Parasedimentitalea psychrophila: one gene and its partner. The protein of the gene in region 2 interacts with the protein of the main gene of each other region in a pairwise test. Links are inferred from orthologs where the notes say so. Each region holds a gene or a part of one and is shown on either strand. Other genes may lie near its edges.

The links.
Region 1: the proteins of mtgA (region 2) and QPJ95_RS00795 interact in binary tests that used the Escherichia coli proteins (3 or more experiments, as listed by UniProt). The link is inferred for Parasedimentitalea psychrophila from one-to-one orthologs.

The regions. Positions count from the first base shown.
Region 1 is NZ_CP127247.1:165,911-170,726, forward strand. Bases 1,817-4,816 are described here. They hold QPJ95_RS00795 (peptidoglycan D,D-transpeptidase FtsI family protein), read right to left. Parts: upstream 4,208-4,816; coding sequence 2,426-4,207; downstream 1,817-2,425. Other genes in these bases: QPJ95_RS00790 (UDP-N-acetylmuramoyl-L-alanyl-D-glutamate--2,6-diaminopimelate ligase), read right to left, coding at 1,817-2,411; ftsL (cell division protein FtsL), read right to left, coding at 4,204-4,557; rsmH (16S rRNA (cytosine(1402)-N(4))-methyltransferase RsmH), read right to left, coding at 4,554-4,816. Outside these bases: QPJ95_RS00785 (UDP-N-acetylmuramoyl-tripeptide--D-alanyl-D-alanine ligase), read right to left, coding at 1-930; more of QPJ95_RS00790, read right to left, coding at 927-1,816. UniProt on the Escherichia coli protein: Essential cell division protein that catalyzes cross-linking of the peptidoglycan cell wall at the division septum. Required for localization of FtsN.
Region 2 is NZ_CP127247.1:1,721,506-1,737,513, reverse strand. The notes cover bases 13,177-16,008. They hold mtgA (monofunctional biosynthetic peptidoglycan transglycosylase), read right to left. Parts: upstream 15,032-16,008; coding sequence 14,321-15,031; downstream 13,177-14,320. Other genes in these bases: gltB (glutamate synthase large subunit), read right to left, coding at 15,184-16,008; fzlA (FtsZ-binding protein FzlA), read right to left, coding at 13,588-14,253; queG (tRNA epoxyqueuosine(34) reductase QueG), read right to left, coding at 13,177-13,521. Also shown: QPJ95_RS08355 (exodeoxyribonuclease VII small subunit), read left to right, coding at 1-39; QPJ95_RS08350 (polyprenyl synthetase family protein), read left to right, coding at 89-928; dxs (1-deoxy-D-xylulose-5-phosphate synthase), read left to right, coding at 951-2,891; QPJ95_RS08340 (SDR family oxidoreductase), read right to left, coding at 2,962-3,831; QPJ95_RS08335 (aminoglycoside phosphotransferase family protein), read right to left, coding at 3,898-5,802; ade (adenine deaminase), read left to right, coding at 6,021-7,823; QPJ95_RS08325 (AMP nucleosidase), read left to right, coding at 7,820-9,286; QPJ95_RS08320 (HU family DNA-binding protein), read left to right, coding at 9,427-9,714; QPJ95_RS08315 (DMT family transporter), read left to right, coding at 9,797-10,690; QPJ95_RS08310 (DUF4202 domain-containing protein), read left to right, coding at 10,757-11,320; peptide-methionine (R)-S-oxide reductase MsrB, read left to right, coding at 11,502-11,951; peptide-methionine (S)-S-oxide reductase MsrA, read left to right, coding at 11,948-12,460; more of queG, read right to left, coding at 12,469-13,176. UniProt on the Escherichia coli protein: Peptidoglycan polymerase that catalyzes glycan chain elongation from lipid-linked precursors. May play a role in peptidoglycan assembly during cell division in collaboration with other cell division proteins.

The DNA of each region.
Region 1 (4,816 bases), 1.6 Mb from region 2 along the record:
CAGCGCCAGGCTGCGCAGGCCCTTGTCCATATCCGCGCCAAGCGCCGACAGGCAGGCCAATGCCCCCAGCGCATTCATCGCAAAATGCGCCCCAAGAGATTGAATATGCATCTCTATTTCACGACCCATTGCAGTGGCATGGGCCAGTGTTTCTTCGCCCTGCACCGTCGTCGACAGCAGCCTGTAGTCGCTGGCATTGCGCCCAAACCACAGGGGCTTCACGCCCCGATCCGTTGCCGCATCGCCTAGAACATCCACCTCGGCGGTATCGCTGTTCAGCACTGCAACGCCACCGGGTTCCAGCCCTTGCAGCACCGCTGCCTTTTCAGCGGCGATACCGCCCACGTCGTCAAAGGCCTCAAGGTGCACGGCGGCCACATTGGTGATCATTGCCACATGCGGCCGGGCCTGCAGCGCCAGCGGAGCGATCTCGCCGGGGTGGTTCATGCCAATTTCGATCACTGCGTATTCACTGTCGCGTGGCATCCGCGCCAGAGTCAGCGGCACCCCCCAATGGTTGTTGTAACTGGCCACCGCCGCATGGGTGCGACCCTGATCCGACAGCATCCGCGCCAGCATTTCCTTGGTCGAGGTCTTGCCCACCGATCCGGTCACGGCGACGACGCGTGCATCACAACGAGAGCGGGCGGCCTGTCCAAGCGCCTCAAGCCCCTGCAAAACATCCTCAACAATCAACAGTGGCGCGCCTGCGTCCAGCCCGTCGGGGATATGCGACACCAGAGCGGCCCCGGCCCCTGCGGCCAAAGCCTGCGCCACAAAGTCATGCCCATCGCGGGCCGCCTTCAGCGCCACAAACAAATCACCCGGCGCCAGCGTGCGGGTGTCAATAGAGATCCCGCCCAGACTCCAGTTGCCCTGCGCCCGGCCACCGGTTGCGGCAACGGCCTCTTGCATCGTCCACAGGCTCATACCAGCCCCCCATCCAGTGCCGCCACCGCCATGCTGGCCTGTTCCACATCATCAAAGGGCAGAATGTCATCGCCGACGATCTGACCGCTCTCATGACCCTTACCGCAGATCATCAGCGCATCGCCCGGCCCCAGCGCATCAACGCCGCGCAGGATTGCTTCGGCACGGTCGCCGACCACGCGGGCAGCCGGGGCGCCGCCCTTGACGGCAGCGCGGATCACCGCGGGGTCTTCGCTGCGCGGGTTGTCGTCGGTGATGATCACCACATCGGCATTTTCCTCCGCCGCCTGCCCCATCAAGGGGCGTTTGCTGGCATCGCGATCACCACCAGCGCCGACAATGGCAACCAATCGGCCCAGAACATGCGGCCGCAGCGCCTTTAGCGCGGTGGCAATGGCGTCGGGGGTGTGGGCAAAATCAACAAACACCGCCGCGCCATTGCGGCGCCTCGCCGCCAGCTGCATCCGGCCCCGCACTGTTGTCAGATCCGGCAGGGTTTCAAACACCCGCTCGGGAGCCTCGCCCGATGCGATCACCAACCCACAGGCCAACAGGATGTTTTCCGCCTGAAAGCCACCGATCAGGTTCAACCGGGTCTGGAACGGCTTGTCATGCCAGCTGAACCGCATGTCCTGCCCAGAGGCATCAAAGCGCTGGTTCATCAGGCACAGATCACCCATTCCGCGCCCCACGGTGATCACCTCTTGGCCCCGGGCAGCGGCCAGAGCGCGCATTTCCGCGCCGCGTTTATCGTCAATATTGATTACCGCAACACCATCATCCGGCAGCACCCGGCGGAACAGGCCCGCCTTGGCGGCAAAATAGGCCTCAAACGTGTGGTGATAATCCAGGTGATCCTGGCTGAAATTGGTGAACCCCGCAGCCGCCAGACGCACGCCGTCCAGGCGCCGTTGATCCAAGCCGTGACTGGAGGCCTCCATCGCCACATGGGTGACGCCGTTCTCGACAGCTTTCGCCAGCGCCCTGTGCAGGGTGATCGGGTCCGGGGTGGTATGGGTCAGCGGATAGCTCCAAGCGCCTTCGACGCCGGTGGTGCCAAGGTTGACAGCCGGATGACCCAAGAGTTCCCAGATCTGGCGGACAAATGTTGCCACAGATGTCTTGCCATTGGTGCCGGTGATGGCCACCGCAGTCTGCGGCTGGGCGCCGAACCACAGGGCGGCGGCATAGCCCAGGGCCTGACGTGGATCTTCGACCACCACCAAGGCGGCGTGGCCATCCGCCAAATCCGCCGCTGCCAGCCTGGCGCCCTCGGCATCGGTCAGAATGGCCGCAGCGCCTAGGTCCAACGCCGCGGCGATGAAGCTGGCGCCATGCACCACAGACCCGGGGAGGGCTGCAAACAGAAACCCTTGGCGCACCGCACGACTGTCGACGGTCATCCCGTTGATCACCGGATCCGCTCCGCCGCGCGCCGTCAGGCCCAGCCGGCCCAGGGTATTCTCGGATGTATTGCTCATAGCGACCCCCGCTGTCAGTTTGAGGTGAGGGTTATACCAGTCACCGTGGCAGGTTCAACTTGCGGACGCAGCCCCAGCAAAGGTGCGATCCGACCGATCATTTCCGCAGCCACCGGAACAGCCGTCCACCCGGCGGTCCGGCGCTCTTCGCCGTAGGCAATGATCGAGGGTTCATCCAGTGTCACCACCAGCACATATTTCGGATCATGCGCCGGGAACATCGAGGCAAAAGTGGCAATCACCTTGTCATCGTAATAGCCGCCGGTTGGTTTTGGCTTATCGGCCGTGCCGGTCTTGCCACCCACCTGATAGCCGGGCACCTCGCCAAAGCTGGCGGTGCCTTCGGTCACCACCAGACGCAGCATATTGCGCGCCGCCGCAGCCGTCTCAGCGGACATCACCCGGGGGCCCGGTTGCGGCCGGTTCTGTTTCAGGATGGTCGGGCTGACATAATTGCCACCATTGGCAATGGCGGCATAGCCGGCGGCCAGATGCATCGGACTGGTCGATAAGCCGTGGCCATAAGAAATGGTCATCGCCGACAATTCGGACCAGTTCGGCGGCAACAAAGGCCGACCGGCAGCGGCCTCGGAAATCTCAAACGGGGTTGGCTCCAACATGCCCAGTCGCGACAGGAAATCGCGCTGACGCTCGGCGCCGATCTGTTGGGCCAGCCGCGCGGTGCCAATGTTCGACGACTTCACGATGATCCGCTCAACCGACAGGCTATTGCCGTAGTTGTGAAAGTCCCGGATCGCGAAGCGGCCCCAGCGCAGCGGCCCCCGGATATCAACGATACTGTCGGCAGTGACCAACCCCAGATCCATCGCCTGCGCCGCGGCAAAGATCTTGAAGGTGGAGCCCAGCTCATACACACCCTGCACCGCCCGATTGAACAGCGGGCTGTCCGATGAATCCCCTGATACCAGGGGCCGGGGCCGCTGGTTCGGGTCAAAGTCGGGCAAAGACACCACCGAGATCACCTCGCCGGTGTGCACATCCATCAGGATCGAGGTGGCCCCTTTGGCATTCATCAGTCGCATGCCACCAGACAGCACCTGCTCGGCGGCGGCCTGAATGGTCAGGTCCAGCGACAGTTGCAGCGGCTCAGCCCCGTTGGCCGGATCGCGCAGATAGCTGTCGAACTGACGCTCAACCCCGGCGACCCCGATCACCTCGGCGGCATCAACGTCTTCCTTGCCAAACCCAGCGCCGCCCAGAACATGGGCTGCCAGACTGCCATTGGGATACAGCCGCATTTCTCGCGGGCCAAACAGCAGGCCAGGATCGCCGATGTCATGCACCGCCTGCTTTTGCTCGGGGCTGATCTTTTTCTTGATCCAGACAAACTTGCGCTTGCCGGTCAAATCCTTCAGCAACCGTTCGGAATCCAGATCCGGGAAGATCCCGACCAGCGCCGCAGCCGAGGCCGCCGCATCGATCAGTTTCTGCGGATGGGCATAGAGCGAATGGGTCTCAAAATTGGTGGCCAGAATGCGACCTTCGCGGTCGACGATATCCGCGCGCTGCGCGGCAATGGCACTGCCGGATGCGCTGGTTGTCGGCTCGGTCGGTTCTGAGGTCGCCATCATCCCCATGCGAAGCCCGATCACCGCATAGGCGCAGAGGAAAAACACCCCCAGCACCAGCAGCCGACCCTCAGAGCGCTGCTGAGACTGGCCCTGAATTTCAAAATGGCGCTGGCGCAGGTTCTCTTTTTCAATGGCGTCCGGGTTTTCCCCATTTGCCCGGGCGGTCAGGATGCGGGCCAGTGGGCGAAGCGGAATACGGATCATCGGTCCCCCCCGCCAGCTGCCATGGTCGACACATCAACACCATTGGTGATGGGCAGCAGTGGCACCTGCGGATAAGCCACCTCGTCCACCCGGCCAAACTGATTGGGGCGAAGAGGCAAAAGGCCGAGGCTGTTAAAGTTCAGCTCGGCCAGTTCACGCAGACGGTCAGGGCGGTTCAGATAGGCCCACTCGGCCCGCAAAACCCCAAGTCGCACTTGGGCTGAGCCAATCTGCCGTTGCAGGGTTCGGGTTTCCTTTAACACCTGCTGCGTCGAATAGTTTTCGCGATAGGCCCAAAACGCCAGACCAAACACCGCCAGCGCCGACAAGACATAAGCCAGTGCTTTCATCGATGCGATTCTTTCAGTTGCGGCATGCCAATATCACGGGCTTCAATCGGCGTCGCCGGGGCTTCGCTACGCCGCCCAACCCGCAACCGGGCTGACCGCGACCTTGGGTTTTCCTCCAATTCCTGATCATCCGGGCCAACAGCCTTGCCGGTGATCAGTGAGAACTGGGTCGGGATTTCCTCAATCTCTGGCGCATATCGATTGGCGCGCCCGGTCTTGCCGGCCCGGTGCTGAAAGAACCGTTTGACCATACGGTCTT
Region 2 (16,008 bases):
GGCACCGCAACCGGCACCACGCCGCTGGACGCGGGTTAAGACATTGGCCACCACAACTGCCGTCAAACCCCGGCCCTTTGCCGCGGCAATGGCCCGAACTCAGGATCTGATCTCTAACCGTGTGGACTGGGTTCTGGCGGGCGAAGACACATTGTCGGATGCGATGCGCTATGCCCTGACCGGCGGCAAGATGCTGCGTGGGTTTCTGGTTCTGGAGAGCGCCCGGCTGCACGGGGTCGATGAACAGGTGGCGCTGGACGCCGCACTGGCCATCGAATGCCTGCACGCCTATTCGCTGGTGCATGACGACCTGCCCTGCATGGATAATGACGACCTGCGCCGTGGCATGCCAACCCTGCACCGCCAATGGGACGAAGGCCTAGCCGTTCTGGCTGGCGACGCCCTGCAGTCGCTGGCGTTTGAGCTGCTGGCGGATGCAAAATTTGGGCCGCATGCGCTGGACTTGATCCGGGCGCTGGCACAGGCCGCCGGCAAAGAGGGCATGGTTTCAGGGCAGATGCTGGATATCGCCGCCGAATCCAGCCCCGAACCGCTGACTCTGGCGCAGATCATCCAGCTACAGAGCCGCAAGACCGGCTGCCTGATCTCGTGGTCTGCCATGGCCGGGGCGGTAATTGCCGGTGCCGACACCACGCCGTTGCGGCATTATGCCGATGCCCTCGGCCTTGCCTTTCAGATCGCCGATGACATTTTGGATGTTGAGGGCGACGCCGAAACGGTGGGCAAACGGGTGCGCAAAGATGCCGCGGCCGGTAAGGCCACGTTTGTCTCTCTGTTAGGGCTAGAGGCCGCCAAGGCCCGCGCCGTTGAACTCTGCGATCAGGCCTGCGCCGCGCTGGATGTTTACGGGGATCAGGGCGACACCTTGCGCGAAGCGGCCCGGTTCGTTATTTCGCGCGACAGCTAATTGCCGCCAAGGGAGGCGCCGCATGCCCGACCAGACCACAGATAGACCAAACACCCCGTTGCTGGATCAGATCAACCGCCCGGCGGACCTGAAAACGCTGAGCGATAGCCAGCTGACCCAGCTGGCCAGCGAATTGCGCTCGGAGACCATTTCGGCGGTCTCTGTCACCGGCGGCCATCTGGGCGCCGGTCTGGGCGTGGTCGAGCTGACAGTGGCGCTGCACGCTGTGTTTGACACCCCACGGGACAAGCTGATCTGGGACGTGTCGCACCAGTGTTATCCGCACAAGATCCTCACCGAACGCCGCGACCGCATCCGCACCCTGCGCACCAAGGGCGGCTTGTCGGGTTTCACCAAACGCTCGGAATCACCCTATGATCCCTTTGGCGCCGCCCATAGCTCGACCTCGATCAGCGCCGCATTGGGGTTCTCGGTGGCGCGGGATCTGGGCGGCGTGCTGCCCGAAGGTCAGGGCGACGCGATTGCGGTGATTGGCGATGGGGCGATGTCGGCAGGCATGGCGTTTGAGGCGATGAACAACGCCGGCCATCTGGACAAGCGGCTGTTTGTCATCCTCAACGACAATGAGATGAGCATTGCACCACCGGTGGGCGCCCTGTCGTCTTATCTGTCGCGGCTCTATGCCGAAGAACCGTTTCAAGAGCTGAAGGCCGCTGCCAAAGGCGCAGTGTCGCTGCTGCCGGAACCGTTCCGCCAGGGCGCCAAGCGCGCCAAGGACCTGCTGAAAGGCATAGCGGTGGGCGGCACTCTGTTTGAATCCTTTGGCTTCTCATATCTGGGGCCGATCGACGGTCACGATCTGGACCAGTTGCTGCCGGTCCTGCGCACGGTCAAGGCCCGCGCCACCGGCCCGGTGCTGATCCATGTGCTGACCAAAAAGGGCAAGGGATACGCCCCCGCCGAAGCCGCCCGCGACAAGGGCCACGCCACTGCCAAGTTTGATGTGGTCACCGGCGAGCAGAAAAAGACTCCGTCCAACGCGCCCAGCTATACCGGCGTGTTTGGCGACGAACTGGTGAAACATGCCGCCAGAGATGACAAGATCTGTGCGGTCACAGCCGCAATGCCGGATGGCACCGGGCTGAACCTGTTTGCCGAGCGTTATCCGTCGCGCTGTTTTGATGTGGGCATTGCCGAACAACACGGTGTCACCTTTGCCGCAGCACTGGCGGCGGGCGGCATGAAGCCGTTCTGCGCGATGTATTCGACCTTCCTGCAACGGGGCTACGACCAAGTGGTGCATGACGTTGCCATTCAGCGGCTGCCGGTGCGTTTCGCGATTGACCGGGCTGGTCTGGTGGGCGCCGATGGGGCCACCCATGCGGGCAGCTTTGACATCGGCTTCATGGCCAACCTGCCGGGCATGGTGGTGATGGCCGCCGCAGATGAGGGCGAGCTGGTGCATATGATTGCCACCGCCGCCGCCCATGACGACGGCCCGATTGCGTTCCGTTATCCGCGCGGCGAAGGCGAAGGCGTCGAAATGCCGGATGTGCCGCAGTTGCTGGAGATCGGCAAGGGTCGGATGATCCAGACCGGCGCGCGGGTGGCGCTGCTGTCGTTCGGTACCCGCTTGGGCGAGACCCGCAAGGCCGCCGAAGCACTGACCGCCAGAGGCATCACCCCGACCATCGCCGACGCCCGCTTTGCCAAACCGCTGGACCGCGAGATGATTCTGGATCTGGCCGCCAATCACGAGGCGCTGATCACCATTGAAGAAGGTGCTGTGGGCGGCTTTGGATCACACGTGGCGCAACTGCTGGCGGATGAGGGCGTGTTTGATGCGGGGCTGAAATACCGCTCCATGGTGCTGCCGGATATCTTTATCGACCAGGCCAGCCCCGAGGACATGTACCGGGTGGCCGGCATGGACGCGGCGCAGATCGAAGCCAAGGTGCTAGAGGTGCTGGGCGTGGCAAGTATTGGTGAAAAGCGGGCTTAAACCCCTGTCATAGGGTCTATCCAGCGCGGGCAGGTCGCTGCCGGACTGCTGGATAGACCGTCGTCGGCCCTCACAAGGCCGGTGGATCGGCCGGGGGGATAAATCTCTCCATGTCCTCGGCCTCGAACACTGCCTTTAGCCCGCTGCGATAGTCTGGGTATTGCAGCTTCACCCCCAGCTCCTGCTTGATCAGGGCATTGCTGACCCGCTTATTCTCGCTGTAGAAACTGCGCGCCATTGGCGTCATCGCCGCCTCTTCAAACGGCACTTCGGGCGGCATCGCCAAGCCCAACAGTTCAGCGGCATAGCTGAGCACGTCCTGCGGCGGCACCGGGACATCGTCACAGACATTGTAGATCACGCCGGGGTTGGGCTGGGCGATAGAGGCTGCCAGCACCTGGGCGATATCCTCCACATGAATGCGCGAGAACACCTGACCTGGCTTGATAATCAGCCGCGCCTTGCCCGTCATCAGCTTGGCAAACGGTCCCCGACCCGGCCCGTAGATGCCCGCCAGGCGAAAGATATGCAGCGGCAATCCGTCGATGGACTGCCAGTCCGCTTCTGCCTGCGCCCGCCATTTGCCCCGGTTGGCAGCCGGAGTAATCGGCGTGGTCTCATCCACCCAACCGCCGTCGTGATCGCCGTAGACCACCGTGGTTGACAGATAACCGACCCATTCCAGATCCTTGGCGGCGGCGATCTTGTCACGCAGACTGTCCAGCACCAGATCACCATCAGCGTTAGGGGCGATGGAGGACAGGATATGGGTCACACCGTCCAGCGACAGCTCGTCCCCCGGCCAAGTCAGCATCTCTATGCCATCCTCGGCCGCAGCCTCGCGAGAGGTTCCGATCACCCGCCAGCCATCAGCCGGCAGCTGCCGCGCCAAGGCGCGGGCCGAGTATCCATATCCAAGGCAGAGCAGTGTTTTTGTCATGGCGGTTTCATTCTGTGGCTGTGTTCTGGCTAGAAGGGGCGAATCTGGTCTTAGGCTACCGGGACATCAAACTGGCCAGCCAAATTGTCGTAATCGGTGACAAATCCGGATTTGACTGTCCGATGCCTCAATATTGATCGCTTGATGCCAATACCAGTGCAGATAAGCAGCAAAATCGGGCAAGTCGCACTGCGCCGCATCAAAAGCCGCCGCAACACCCAGATCGGCAACATTTGTCACGATGTGATGAAAATCAATCTGCGCAAACAGCACCGAAGCCTTGCCAAAGAACCCGGCATGAAAGGCGGCGCTTGAGTTTTGCGTCACCACAAGATTACAGTCGGCCAAAGCCTTGGCCATCGGCATTTCGACAAGTTGAAAACGGCTGTTTTGCTGTTGCAATGCGCTCACCGCGTCGAGCTCGGCCTGCGAATAGGTCTCGTTTGGGTGCAGGGTGGCAAGGATTGGCAAATTTGACTGCTGCAGGGTTGTCTCGATCATCTCTACCGGCGAACAGCACTGAAACGAGCGGCAGCTCAGCAGTTTGCCCTGCAATGGCATATAGATATAGCCCTGCTTGCTGGACGGCACCGCGATATCGCCATGAAGCTGTTGGCGCCAATGGGCAAAGAACGCATCGATATCACCCCGGGGAGTTTCATCCGGGGTGAAGACCTGCCGCGCAATCTGCCAGTTCCACCGCGCGCCGCTTTTATCAATCTGCCAGAACGGCCCGCCATAACAGTTGCGAAAGCTCAGCCCGCGCGCATTCAGCGGCGCCTCCATATGCACCAGAGAATACGCCTGCCCCCGGGCCGCGCTCTCTTTGGCCTGCGCCGTGTTGAGCAATAGCTCGACCCGCATCCCGGCCTGTTGGGCCACCGCAGAAACCGCGTTCACAATCTCATGGTCGCCATCTTCGGCGCGGGTCAGGCTGCGTTTGGTCAGATAGAACCGCGCCACATCCGGGGTGTTTTGGGTCTTGGTGTCGACATAGGCATTTCGGGCGATCGGGCGCAGCTGTTCCAGAAACCGCTGTTTACCGTGGCTCCGGTCGCGGCGGCGCTTTGGCACCAGCTTCAATTCTGACATCAGGCTGCTGAACAAAAGGAACCCAAGGCTGGGGTCATCAGATCCGGTCAGCTTGTAGCCGTCAAAAAACGCCTCGACCGCATCCGGTGGCACCACCTGCCCCGGCGGGATATCCTCAGCCGGGCGCATGAAGCGGGTGTAGTCCAGCAGGAATTTTGCAATATCATGCCCCACCGGTGCGGCGCCTGTTTTGGAGAAATCTATGCCGCCGATCGACTGCTCGGATACAATCAGATTGCGCATGTGAAAATCGCCGTGCTGTAGGCAAGACACCGTTTGCTGGCCCTCATACTGGGGCGCGATGGTCTCCATATGGGCGATACCGCGCAGGAACAGCGGTTTGGCGGGAACCTCACGTTGGCCTGACTCAATTTCCGCACGCAATTGGCGCAGATGCCGCAGGGTGAATTTTGGCTGAAATATCCGCCGCTCGTCCAGGTTGGCCCGGTGAAAATCATCCAGCCAAGCGCCGGCCCGTTTCAGCAGCTGCATCTGCGCCGGCAGGTCATCCACGGCGCGCAACATCGGCTCGGCCAGCGGTTCGCCGTCAAGATGGGACAGCAGGCAGGACTGGGTTTCGGCATCCAGATAGATCGGCTGCGGAACGCGGTGCTCGGGCGATTTGGGGAAGCTGTCAAAAACCAATTGATGGGCGTCGAATTGCCGCTTCACTGACCCGTTGTTTGTCGGTCTGAGCTGATGCTTGAAGATATAGCTGCCGCCGTCAGACGACACCGCGCGATAGACAATCCGGGCACTGTGGCGGTCGTCGCGCTTGGACAGCTGCTGCAACGTCCACCCTGTCGCTGGCAAATCGGCTTGATCCAGCAGAGACATCCAGGCCTGCTCGGCCGAGCGTTCAAGTTCTGTCAAAAACATAGTCAGTTTGATGTCCCTGGTTCCAAACTATTGCAAATCACCCGCCGCCGCCCGACGCGGTACCAAATGCCTAACACTCAATGCGGGTGCGAAACAAACAGAGCCGTGTATGGCTGGGCAATGTCACTGTCATCTTCTTGTCATCAAAGAGAGTGTATATGGAACTTCTAAACACGTCAGGGGCTTGCGCTCGGCTCGACAATCATAACAATTGGCACATGACAGACATTGCTTTCCCATCCTGGCCCGACGTCGCCCCCAAACTCATCTCAGTAGCCGCAGGGCGCTCTTTTGCGGATATGGTTATCCGTCAGGGTAAATGGGTCAATGTGCACACCCGCGAGGTGCTGCCCGATCATGACATCGCCATTGTTGCCGGGCGTATCGCCTATGTTGGCCCCGATGCGTCCTATTGCACCGGTCCCGACACCGAAGTGATCGAGGCCAAGGGCCGTTACATGATCCCCGGGTTGTGCGACGCCCATATGCATATCGAGAGCGGCATGCTGACACCGGCGGAATTTGCCCGCGCGGTGATCCCACATGGCACCACCAGCATGTTCACCGACCCGCATGAGATCGCCAATGTGCTGGGGTTAAGGGGCGTGAAATACATGCATGACGAGGCGCTGATGCAGCCGGTCAATATCTTCACCCAAATGCCCTCCTGCGCCCCCTCTGCCCCCGGATTAGAGACAACGGGCTATGAAATTTCCCCCGAGGACGTGGCTGAGGCGATGAGCTGGCCCGGTATTGTGGGCCTTGGTGAGATGATGAATTTCCCCGGTGTCGCCAATGCCGACCCCAAGATGCTGGCCGAGATAGCCGCCACTCAACGGGCTGGAAAGACCGTCGGCGGACACTATGCCTCGCCTGACCTGGGGCCCAATTTTGCAGCCTATGTGGCCGGTGGCCCGGCGGATGACCATGAGGGCACCTGCGAGGCCGACGCCATTGCGCGGGTGCGCCAGGGGATGCGGTCGATGATGCGGCTGGGATCAGCCTGGTATGACGTTGAAACCCAGATCACCGCGGTGACTGAAAAAGGGCTGGATCCGCGCAGTTTCATTCTTTGTACCGATGATTGCCATTCCGGCACGCTGGTCAACGACGGCCATATGAACCGGGTGGTGCGCCATGCCATCGCCTGTGGCTGTGATCCGGTGATTGCACTGCAGATGGCCACCATCAACACCGCCACCCATTTTGGTCTGGAACGCGACATTGGCTCAATCACGCCGGGTCGCCGTGCGGATGTTATCCTGACTTCGGATCTGACAGAGCTGCCGATTGAGCTGGTGATTGCACGCGGGCAGATTGTCGCGGAATCAGGCTCTATCAAGGTCGAATGCCCGCATCTGGACTGGCCCGACAGTGCCCGTGGTACGGTGCATCTGGGGCATGAACTGAGCGCGAAAGACTTTGAGCTTGCGGCGCCCGAAGGGGCCAACGCCGTCACCGTCAATGTCATCGGCGTGGTTGAAAATCAGGCCCCGACCAAGGCGCTCAAGGCGGATCTTCCGGTGCGCGATGGCTTGGTTGAGGGCGACGGCGACACCATCCAGATTGCGCTGGTCGAACGGCACCGCGGCACTGGCGGTGTGACCAATGCCTTTGTCTCGGGCTTTGGCTATCAGGGCAAAATGGCGATGGCATCAACCGTGGCGCATGACAGCCACCACATGATTGTGGTTGGTACTGACCGGGATCAGATGGCACTGGCCGCCAATCGTCTGGCCGAGGTCGGCGGCGGCGTCACCCTGTTCCGCGATGGCCAGGAACTGGCGCTGGTGGAACTGCCCATCGCCGGTCTGATGTCCGACCAGCCCGCCACCGAAGTCGCCGCCAAGGCAGAGGCCCTGGGCGCGGCCATGCAGGCCTGTGGCTGTTCGTTGAACAACGCCTATATGCAGCACTCGCTGCTGGCACTGGTGGTGATCCCCGAGTTGCGGATTTCCGATCTTGGCCTGGTCGACGTGCGCACATTCCAGAAAATTCCAATTATCGAGTCTGTTTCATGATTTCCATATCGTTACCCAAACACCCCGAATCCGAAGATTTCAACGATGCCACAGCGGCGGTCGAGCGGCTGCAATTGCTGTACCGGCAGGCCACCGATTTCCTGTGTGAAGGCTTTGCCAAGGCGATGACCGAAGGCGCGACGGGCGATCAGCGCATCCGCGCCTTTTATCCGGAAATCCGCGTCGCCACTTCCAGCTTTGCCCAGGTCGATAGCCGTCTCAGCTTTGGCCATGTCGCCGCGCCGGGAGAATATGCCACCACGGTGACCCGGCCCGACCTGTTTGAGAACTATCTGATCCAGCAGATTGGCCTGCTGATCCGCAACTATGGCCAACCGATCACCATTGGGGTGTCTGACACCCCGATGCCGGTTCACTTTGCCGTTGCTGCCCGCCCCGGCATGACAATCCCCCATGAAGGGGCGGCTGGTTTCACCCTGCGCGATGTCTTTGATGTGCCGGATCTGGCCACCACCAACGATGATATCGTGAATGGCACCCATAGCCCGACCAACGGAACTGGTCCGCTGGCGCTGTTCACCGCCCAGCGTGTGGATTATTCCCTGGCCCGACTGTCACATTACACCGCCACCGACCCAGAGCATTTCCAGAACCACGTGTTGTTCACCAACTACCAGTTCTACGTGGCTGAGTTTGAATCTTATGCCCGCAGCCAACTGGCAGATCCCGACTCGGGCTACACCAGCTTTGTCAGCACCGGAAATCACCAGATCACCTCGGCCGATGCAAAGATCCCCGAGACCGCCAAACAGCCGCAAATGCCCACCTATCACCTGACCCGCGAAGACGGCAGCGGCATCACCCTGGTCAACATCGGCGTCGGGCCCTCAAATGCCAAGACCGCAACCGACCATATCGCGGTGCTGCGGCCGCATGCCTGGTTGATGGTTGGCCACTGTGCCGGGTTGCGCAACACCCAAGCCCTGGGTGATTTTGTGCTGGCCCATGCCTATCTGCGCGAGGATCACGTGCTGGACGACGACCTGCCGGTCTGGACCCCGATCCCGGCGCTGGCCGAGATCCAGATCGCGCTGGAACAGGCGGTGGAAGAGGTGACCGAGCTAGAGGGCTATGACCTGAAGCGGATCATGCGCACCGGCACCGTCGCCACCATCGACAATCGCAACTGGGAGTTGCGTGACCAATCTGGCCCGGTGCAGCGCCTCAGCCAATCCCGGGCGGTTGCACTGGACATGGAGAGCGCGACAATTGCCGCCAATGGCTATCGGTTTCGGGTTCCATATGGCACCTTGCTATGCGTTTCAGACAAACCGCTGCATGGTGAATTGAAGCTCCCCGGCATGGCCTCTGACTTCTACCGGACCCAAGTGGCGCGCCATTTGATGATCGGAATACGAGCAATGGAAGGCCTGCGCGGCATGCCATTGGAGCGGTTGCACAGCCGAAAACTACGCTCTTTCGACGAAACGGCCTTCCTGTAGGGCTGTTTTCTGCGGAATTCAGCCGAAAATCACTGGTTTTCCCCATATTTCGTTATACCAATCGTTGTGTTGACCCACAACATAACGCTAAGATTACGCAATGAGGCCCCATAAGTCGGGCAGACGTAAGGAGACAAAGAATGTCCAAACCAATGACAAAAACCCAGCTCGTTGCCGCTCTGGCTGAAGACATGGGCAGTGATAAAAAAGCCGCAGGCGCCGCTCTGGAAGCCGTTTGCACACTGATCACCCGTGAAGTTTCCGGTGGGGGTGCTGTGACACTGCCCGGTGTTGGCAAAATCTATTGCCGCGAACGCCCCGAGCGCGAAGTGCGCAACCCGGCTACAGGCGAAAAATTCATGAAAGAAGCCGACAAAGTGGTCAAAATGACCATCGCCAAAGCGCTGAAAGACAGCGTCAACGGCTAAGCTTGAAATCGCTTGAGAATTAGGAAAGGGTCGCCCAAAAGGCGGCCCTTTTTTTGTGGCCGCAGGTTTGAGGATGACAAAGATGGACGCACGCGCAATTGCCATGGGGCTTACCTTTGCCCTGATGTGGTCTTCGGCCTTTACCTCGGCGCGGATCATCGTCGCCGATGCCTCGCCGCTGTTTTCACTGGCGCTGCGGTTTCTGGTCTCCGGGCTGATCGGCGTCGCGATTGCCCGCTGCCTAGGGCAGACTTGGCGCCTGAACCGCCTGCAGTGGCGCGCCACCATCATTTTTGGAGTCTGTCAGAACGCGCTGTATCTGGGGTTCAACTTTGTCGCCATGCAAACGATCCAGGCCTCGCTTGCCGCCATTATCGCCGCCACTATGCCACTGCTGGTGGCGCTGGCCTCCTGGCTGTTGTTCAAGGAACGGCTGAAACCGCTGGGTATCGCCGGGCTGATGGCAGGCGTGCTGGGGGTAGGTTTGATCATGGGAACCCGGATCAGCGCCGGAGTGGACCTGTATGGTGTGATGTTATGCGGGTTTGGCGTGCTGGCGCTTACCGTGGCCACACTGGCGCTGCGCGGTGCCACATCAGGCGGCAATTTCATGATGGTGGTGGGGCTGCAAATGCTGATCGGCTCAGCCTTGCTGTTTGTAGCGGCCCTGCTGTTCGAGGACATCTTTATCAATCCGACCCTGTCGCTGGCGCTGGCCTTTGCCTATACCACGCTGGTGCCCGGCCTGATCGCCACCTTTATCTGGGTGCTGCTGCTGAACCGCATCGGACCGCTGCGCGCGGCGACCTTTCACTTTCTCAACCCGGTGTTCGGGGTTGCTGTCGCCTCGGTGCTGTTGGGGGAACGCCTTGGGGTGATGGATATGGTGGGCGTGCTGATCGTCACCATCGGTATCCTGGCCGTGCAGCTGTCACGCCAACCTGCCGCAGCCACAGAACCTGCCGTTGCCGAATGACTGGTCTTCTCGAGTGCAGATCATCGTCTTTTGCAGTAGCATCACCGCAAGTAATGGGGAGCCGATATGTCTGAAAAATTGAACCAAGTCCTGCAAGCCATCGATGTGGCCAATGCTGCAGATCCCAAGCGTGAGGACGGCCAGCCGGCCTCGCAGCTCTATGGCACCCGCATGAGCGATGAACTGGCCCGACTGTTCCCGGGTGCAAGTGAGCCACTTCAGATCGCCGCCCGTGGTCAGCATGTTGAACGCTGGAAGCTAAAGCGCGACAGCTATCCCGCAGGCCGCGTCGGCTATCTCAACTGGCGCAGGGACCAGGCCCGCCATCACGGAGATGTTGTCGCCGCGCTGATGGTGGAGGCAGGCTATGCGGCCTCCGACATCGAGATCGCTGGCCAGATGCTGCGCAAGGAAGGCCTGAAACGCAACCCCGGCGTGCAGGCCCTGGAGGACGTGATCTGCCTGGTGTTCCTGAAATGGTATTTCACCCCCTTTGCTGCCAAACATTCAGCCGAGAAAATCCAAAGCATCGTGGAAAAGACCGCGCGCAAAATGTCCCCCGAGGGGCGCGCCCGTGTGCTGCAAGAGTTCGACCTGCCCGCAGATCTGGCCGCAGCATTCGCCAGCTAGCCCTCCCGCCCGTCGGCAGGATCTTGCGATCCCTTCTCCCGTTGGGCGTGGCCGCGCCTGCGGCGCGGCTGAACCGCCCAGTCCTGATGTTGCACAATAGCGCGAGTGGGCTGAAATATTGCTTTGCATAGGCTCCAAAACTTCCCATGTATTGGCTCAACGCGAACAACTGGAGATCCCGATGTCAAAATACAGCAAGAACCCGGACGTCATCGCCACTCTGTCGCCTGAGGAATACCACGTCACCCAGAATGCGGGCACCGAACGGCCCGGGACCGGCAAGCTACTCGGCAACAAGGAGCCTGGTCTTTACGTGGATATCGTCTCGGGCGAGCCGCTGTTTGCCTCATCCGACAAATACGAATCGGGCTGCGGCTGGCCCAGCTTTACCAAGCCCATTGAACCTGCCTATATGCAGGAAGTGCAGGATCAGACCCTGGGCATGGCCCGCACCGAGGTGCGATCCACCCATGGCGACAGCCACCTTGGGCATGTCTTCCCTGACGGACCCGCCGATCGCGGCGGCCTGCGCTACTGCATCAATTCGGCCTCGCTGCGCTTTGTCCACCGCGATGACATGGCAGCCGAGGGCTATGGCGACTACATTGACCAAGTGGAGGACATAACATGAGCACCACAGAACGCGCCGTTTTAGCCGGAGGCTGCTTCTGGGGCATGCAGGACCTGATCCGCAAACGCCCTGGGGTGATCCACACCCGTGTTGGCTATACCGGCGGCGATGTACAGAACGCCACCTATAGCAATCATGGCACCCATGCTGAGGCGATCGAGATCACCTTTGATCCCTCAGTGACATCTTTCCGCGAGATGCTGGCGTTTTTCTTTCAGATCCACGACCCCACCACCAGCAACCGCCAGGGCAACGACATGGGGATGAGCTATCGCTCGGCGATTTACGTCACCAGTGAGGGTCAGAAAACCGTGGCCGAGGACACCATTGCCGATGTCGATGCCTCGGGTCTGTGGCCGGGAAAAGTGGTTACAGAGGTCGCCCCGGCAAGTGACTTTTGGCAGGCCGAACCGGAACATCAGGATTATCTGCAAAACCGCCCCGACGGCTATACCTGTCATTTTGCCCGCCCGGGCTGGGTGCTGCCAAAACGCGCCATCGCCTCGTAGGGCGGGCCCTACGCCAACCGCTGTGCCGCCCAGCGCGCGGCATCAGCCACGGTAGCATCCGCATCATCGGCCAAGGCCTGCGCCACCGGGCGCAAGCTGGCGTCCTGCGAATTGCCAATTGCATATAAGACATTGCGGACAAATCGATCCCGACCAATGCGCTTGATCGGCGAGCCTGAAAACATTGCGCGAAACCCGGCGTCATCCAGCACCGCCAGCTCCGCCAATTTCGGCGCCATCAGGTCCGCGCGCGCGGCATAGCGCATGTCGCTGGCCGCAACTGCGAATTTGTTCCAGGGGCAGGCCGCCAGACAATCATCACAGCCATAGATGCGATTGCCCAGCTTGGCGCGCAGCTCTTCGTCAACCGGCCCCTTATACTCGATCGACAGGTAGGAAATGCAGCGCCGCGCGTCGAGCTGATAGGGCGCCACAAAGGCATCGGTCGGGCAGGCATCCAGACAGGAGCGGCAAGAGCCGCAGCGATCGGGTTCCGCCAAGTCCACCGGCAGCTCAAGCGTGGTGAAAACAGACCCTATAAAGGCCCAGTTCCCCCAATCCCGGCTTACCAGATTACTATGTTTGCCCTGCCACCCTAGCCCCGCAGCCTGGCCCAGCGCCTTTTCCGGCACCGGCGCCGTGTCGACGAACACCTTGACCTCCGCCTCAGAACCCTGCGCCTTGGCCGCCTCGATCAGCCATCGGGCCAACCGCTTCAGCCGTTTTTTGACCAGGTCATGATAGTCCTTGTTCTGCGCATAAACCGAGATCGCCCCCCGCTCGCGATGTCGCAAAATCTCGGTCGGATCATGCTCGGGGGCATAGCTTTCGGCCAACATGATCACCGAGCGCGCCTCCGGCCACAGCAGCGCCGGATCGCCGCGCCAATGGGTGCGCTCCGCCATCCAGCCCATCTGACCGTGATACTCGGCGTCAATATAGGCCGCCAGCCGACCGGGCACCTCTGGCACATCCCACGGGCGGCAGATCCGGCAGGACACAAAGCCCTCTTCCAGAGCGCGCTCCACCAGAGCCTGTTTCAACAAAGATCCCATATTCATCTGGCCCTAAATATCCTCGGGGGGAGCCGACAGGCGATGGGGGCAGACAGCCCCCACCTTATCCTATCAGAAATCCAAATCGGCGTAATGGGGTGGCGGGCGGAAGCCTGGCACCTGATCGGCCAGGATAGACCGGAACGCAGGTCGCGATTTGATTTTGGCGTACCAGTCCTTGACCACAGCAGACCGGTTCCAGTCCACATCCGAGATATAATCAAGGCAGGACAAATGTGCGGCCGCGGCAAAATCAGCCAGCGTCATCACATCCCCCGCCAGCCAGCGCCGCTGATCCAGCAGCCAGGCCATATAATCCAGATGATACTTGATCGCCTTGGCCCCATCCTTGACGTTGCGGCTGTCCGGGTAACCCTGGCCGGTGATCTTCTTGTTCACCCGCTCATACAAAAGCTTCGAGGTCACATCATGGTGAAACTTGTCGTCGAACCAGGACACCAACCGGCGCACCTCAAAGCGCGCCTCGGGGTCTTTTGGCATCAGCGGAGGCTCGGGGCGGGTTTCTTCCAGATATTCACAGATCGCAGCACTTTCAGACATCGTCTTGCCGTCCAACCGAACCACCGGCACCTTGCCGGCCGGGTTGCGGCGCAGAAAATCGGCATCCGCCTCCCAATAGCGTTCTTCAACCAGTTCCACCTCGATCTTCTTTTCCGCCAATGACAGGCGGACTTTGCGACAAAATGGAGAGAGCGGTACGTGGTGCAAGCGGGCCATAGGGGTCAGAGGCGTCCTGAAACAAGAGAAAGGTGCCGTCCAGCAATGCCCCGCGCCGACGGGAAATTCAATCCTCGAAACACGCCGCGCGACCATCTGCGCGGATGGTGGCCGCCCCATCTGCGATATGGCGCGCTCTCGTTGTCAGCTTTCGGCTGGGGGCCTTTGCAGATCGGCTTTTGGGCGCAGGCAATACCGCCGCCAGCAAAGACGCCTGTTTTGCATTAAGCTGATCCGGCGCCACATCAAAGCTGGTCCGCGCCGCCGCCTTTACACCAAATACGCCCTCTCCCATTTCGGCGACATTCAAATAGATCTCCAGAATGCGCCGCTTGCTCCAGACCGCCTCAACCGCCGGCGTAATCAGGGTTTCCAGCGCCTTGCGCAGCCAGCTGCGGCCCTGCCACAGGAACACATTCTTCACCACCTGTTGTGAAATCGTAGAGCCGCCACGTTGGCTGCCTTCGTCCAGCACCGCCCGCACTGCCCGCACATCAATGCCCCAATGCTGGCAAAACCGGGCATCCTCGGCGGCCACAACGGCGCGCGCCATAACCGGAGCGATATCCTCTATAGCCACCCAGTCCTGATCAATTCGACCTAACCGGCTGCCCTCGGTCCACATAGTATGCGTGGTGGGCGGGTTCACAACCGTATACAAAAGGATAAAAAATCCAACAAGCGCCACAAATGCCAGCACGCCGCGCAGCAGCCAGCGCCGCAGCCATTGCATGGGAGCGATCTTCTTTTTGCTTTTGGATTTCTTCTTTTTTGCCATGCCCCTCTATAGGCCGGCATCACCCTGCGTACCAACAGCAAAAATCACCGCCGTCTGGACCAGGTCCAGCTATCGATGCGAAACCTCGGGGTGCAAATGCTTAAAAATGCAGCCCCGCAGGCGACCAGCCTGCGGGACCGTTTGACAACAGTTTACTCGGCCGGAACCGCAGCCTTCTCGAGCGACAGCGGCTGTGGCAGATGCACCAGCATCTCAATCGGGCAGACCTGCAGGAAGTTGCGCTTTTCACTGTCCCAGTGCTGCAGAATATCAGCGGCCTTGCGGCTGCCGGTTTCCTCCAGATGGCGCTCGATCAGATCTTTCAGCTGTTTTTCCCAATGCGGCACAGTCACCGGGTTTGTCACCAGAGTTTCCATATTCATCATCGGCGCCGCTTCACCCTCGGGGTCATAGAGATAGGCCATGCCGCCGGTCATTCCGGCGCCAAAGTTGGCACCGATGGAGCCCAGGATAACCGCAAGTCCGCCGGTCATATATTCACAGCCACAGGCGCCACAGCCCTCGATCACCACTTTGGCACCCGAGTTACGCACCGCAAACCGTTCGCCGGCGCGACCCGCTGCAAACAGATATCCATCGGTGGCTCCGTATAGAACCGTGTTGCCGATGATGGTGTTATCCGACGCGGTCAGCGGGCTGACCTGCGGCGGCCGTACCACGATGGTACCGCCGGACAGGCCCTTGCCAACATAGTCATTGGCATCGCCCGACACTTCCAGTTTTAGCCCCGGCACCGCAAAGGCGCCCAGCGACTGACCCGCAGAGCCCTGCAGTTTCACCGTCAGGTGATCCGCCTGGAACGCATTGCGCATGCCAAAGTTGCGCACAATATGGCTGGATGTCCGGGTCCCCACAGTCCGGTGCGTGTTCTGCACCGTGTAGGACAGCTGCATCTTTTCGCCGTCTTCCAGGAACCGGGCCGCATCGCGAACGATTTCGGCGTCCAGCGTATCGGG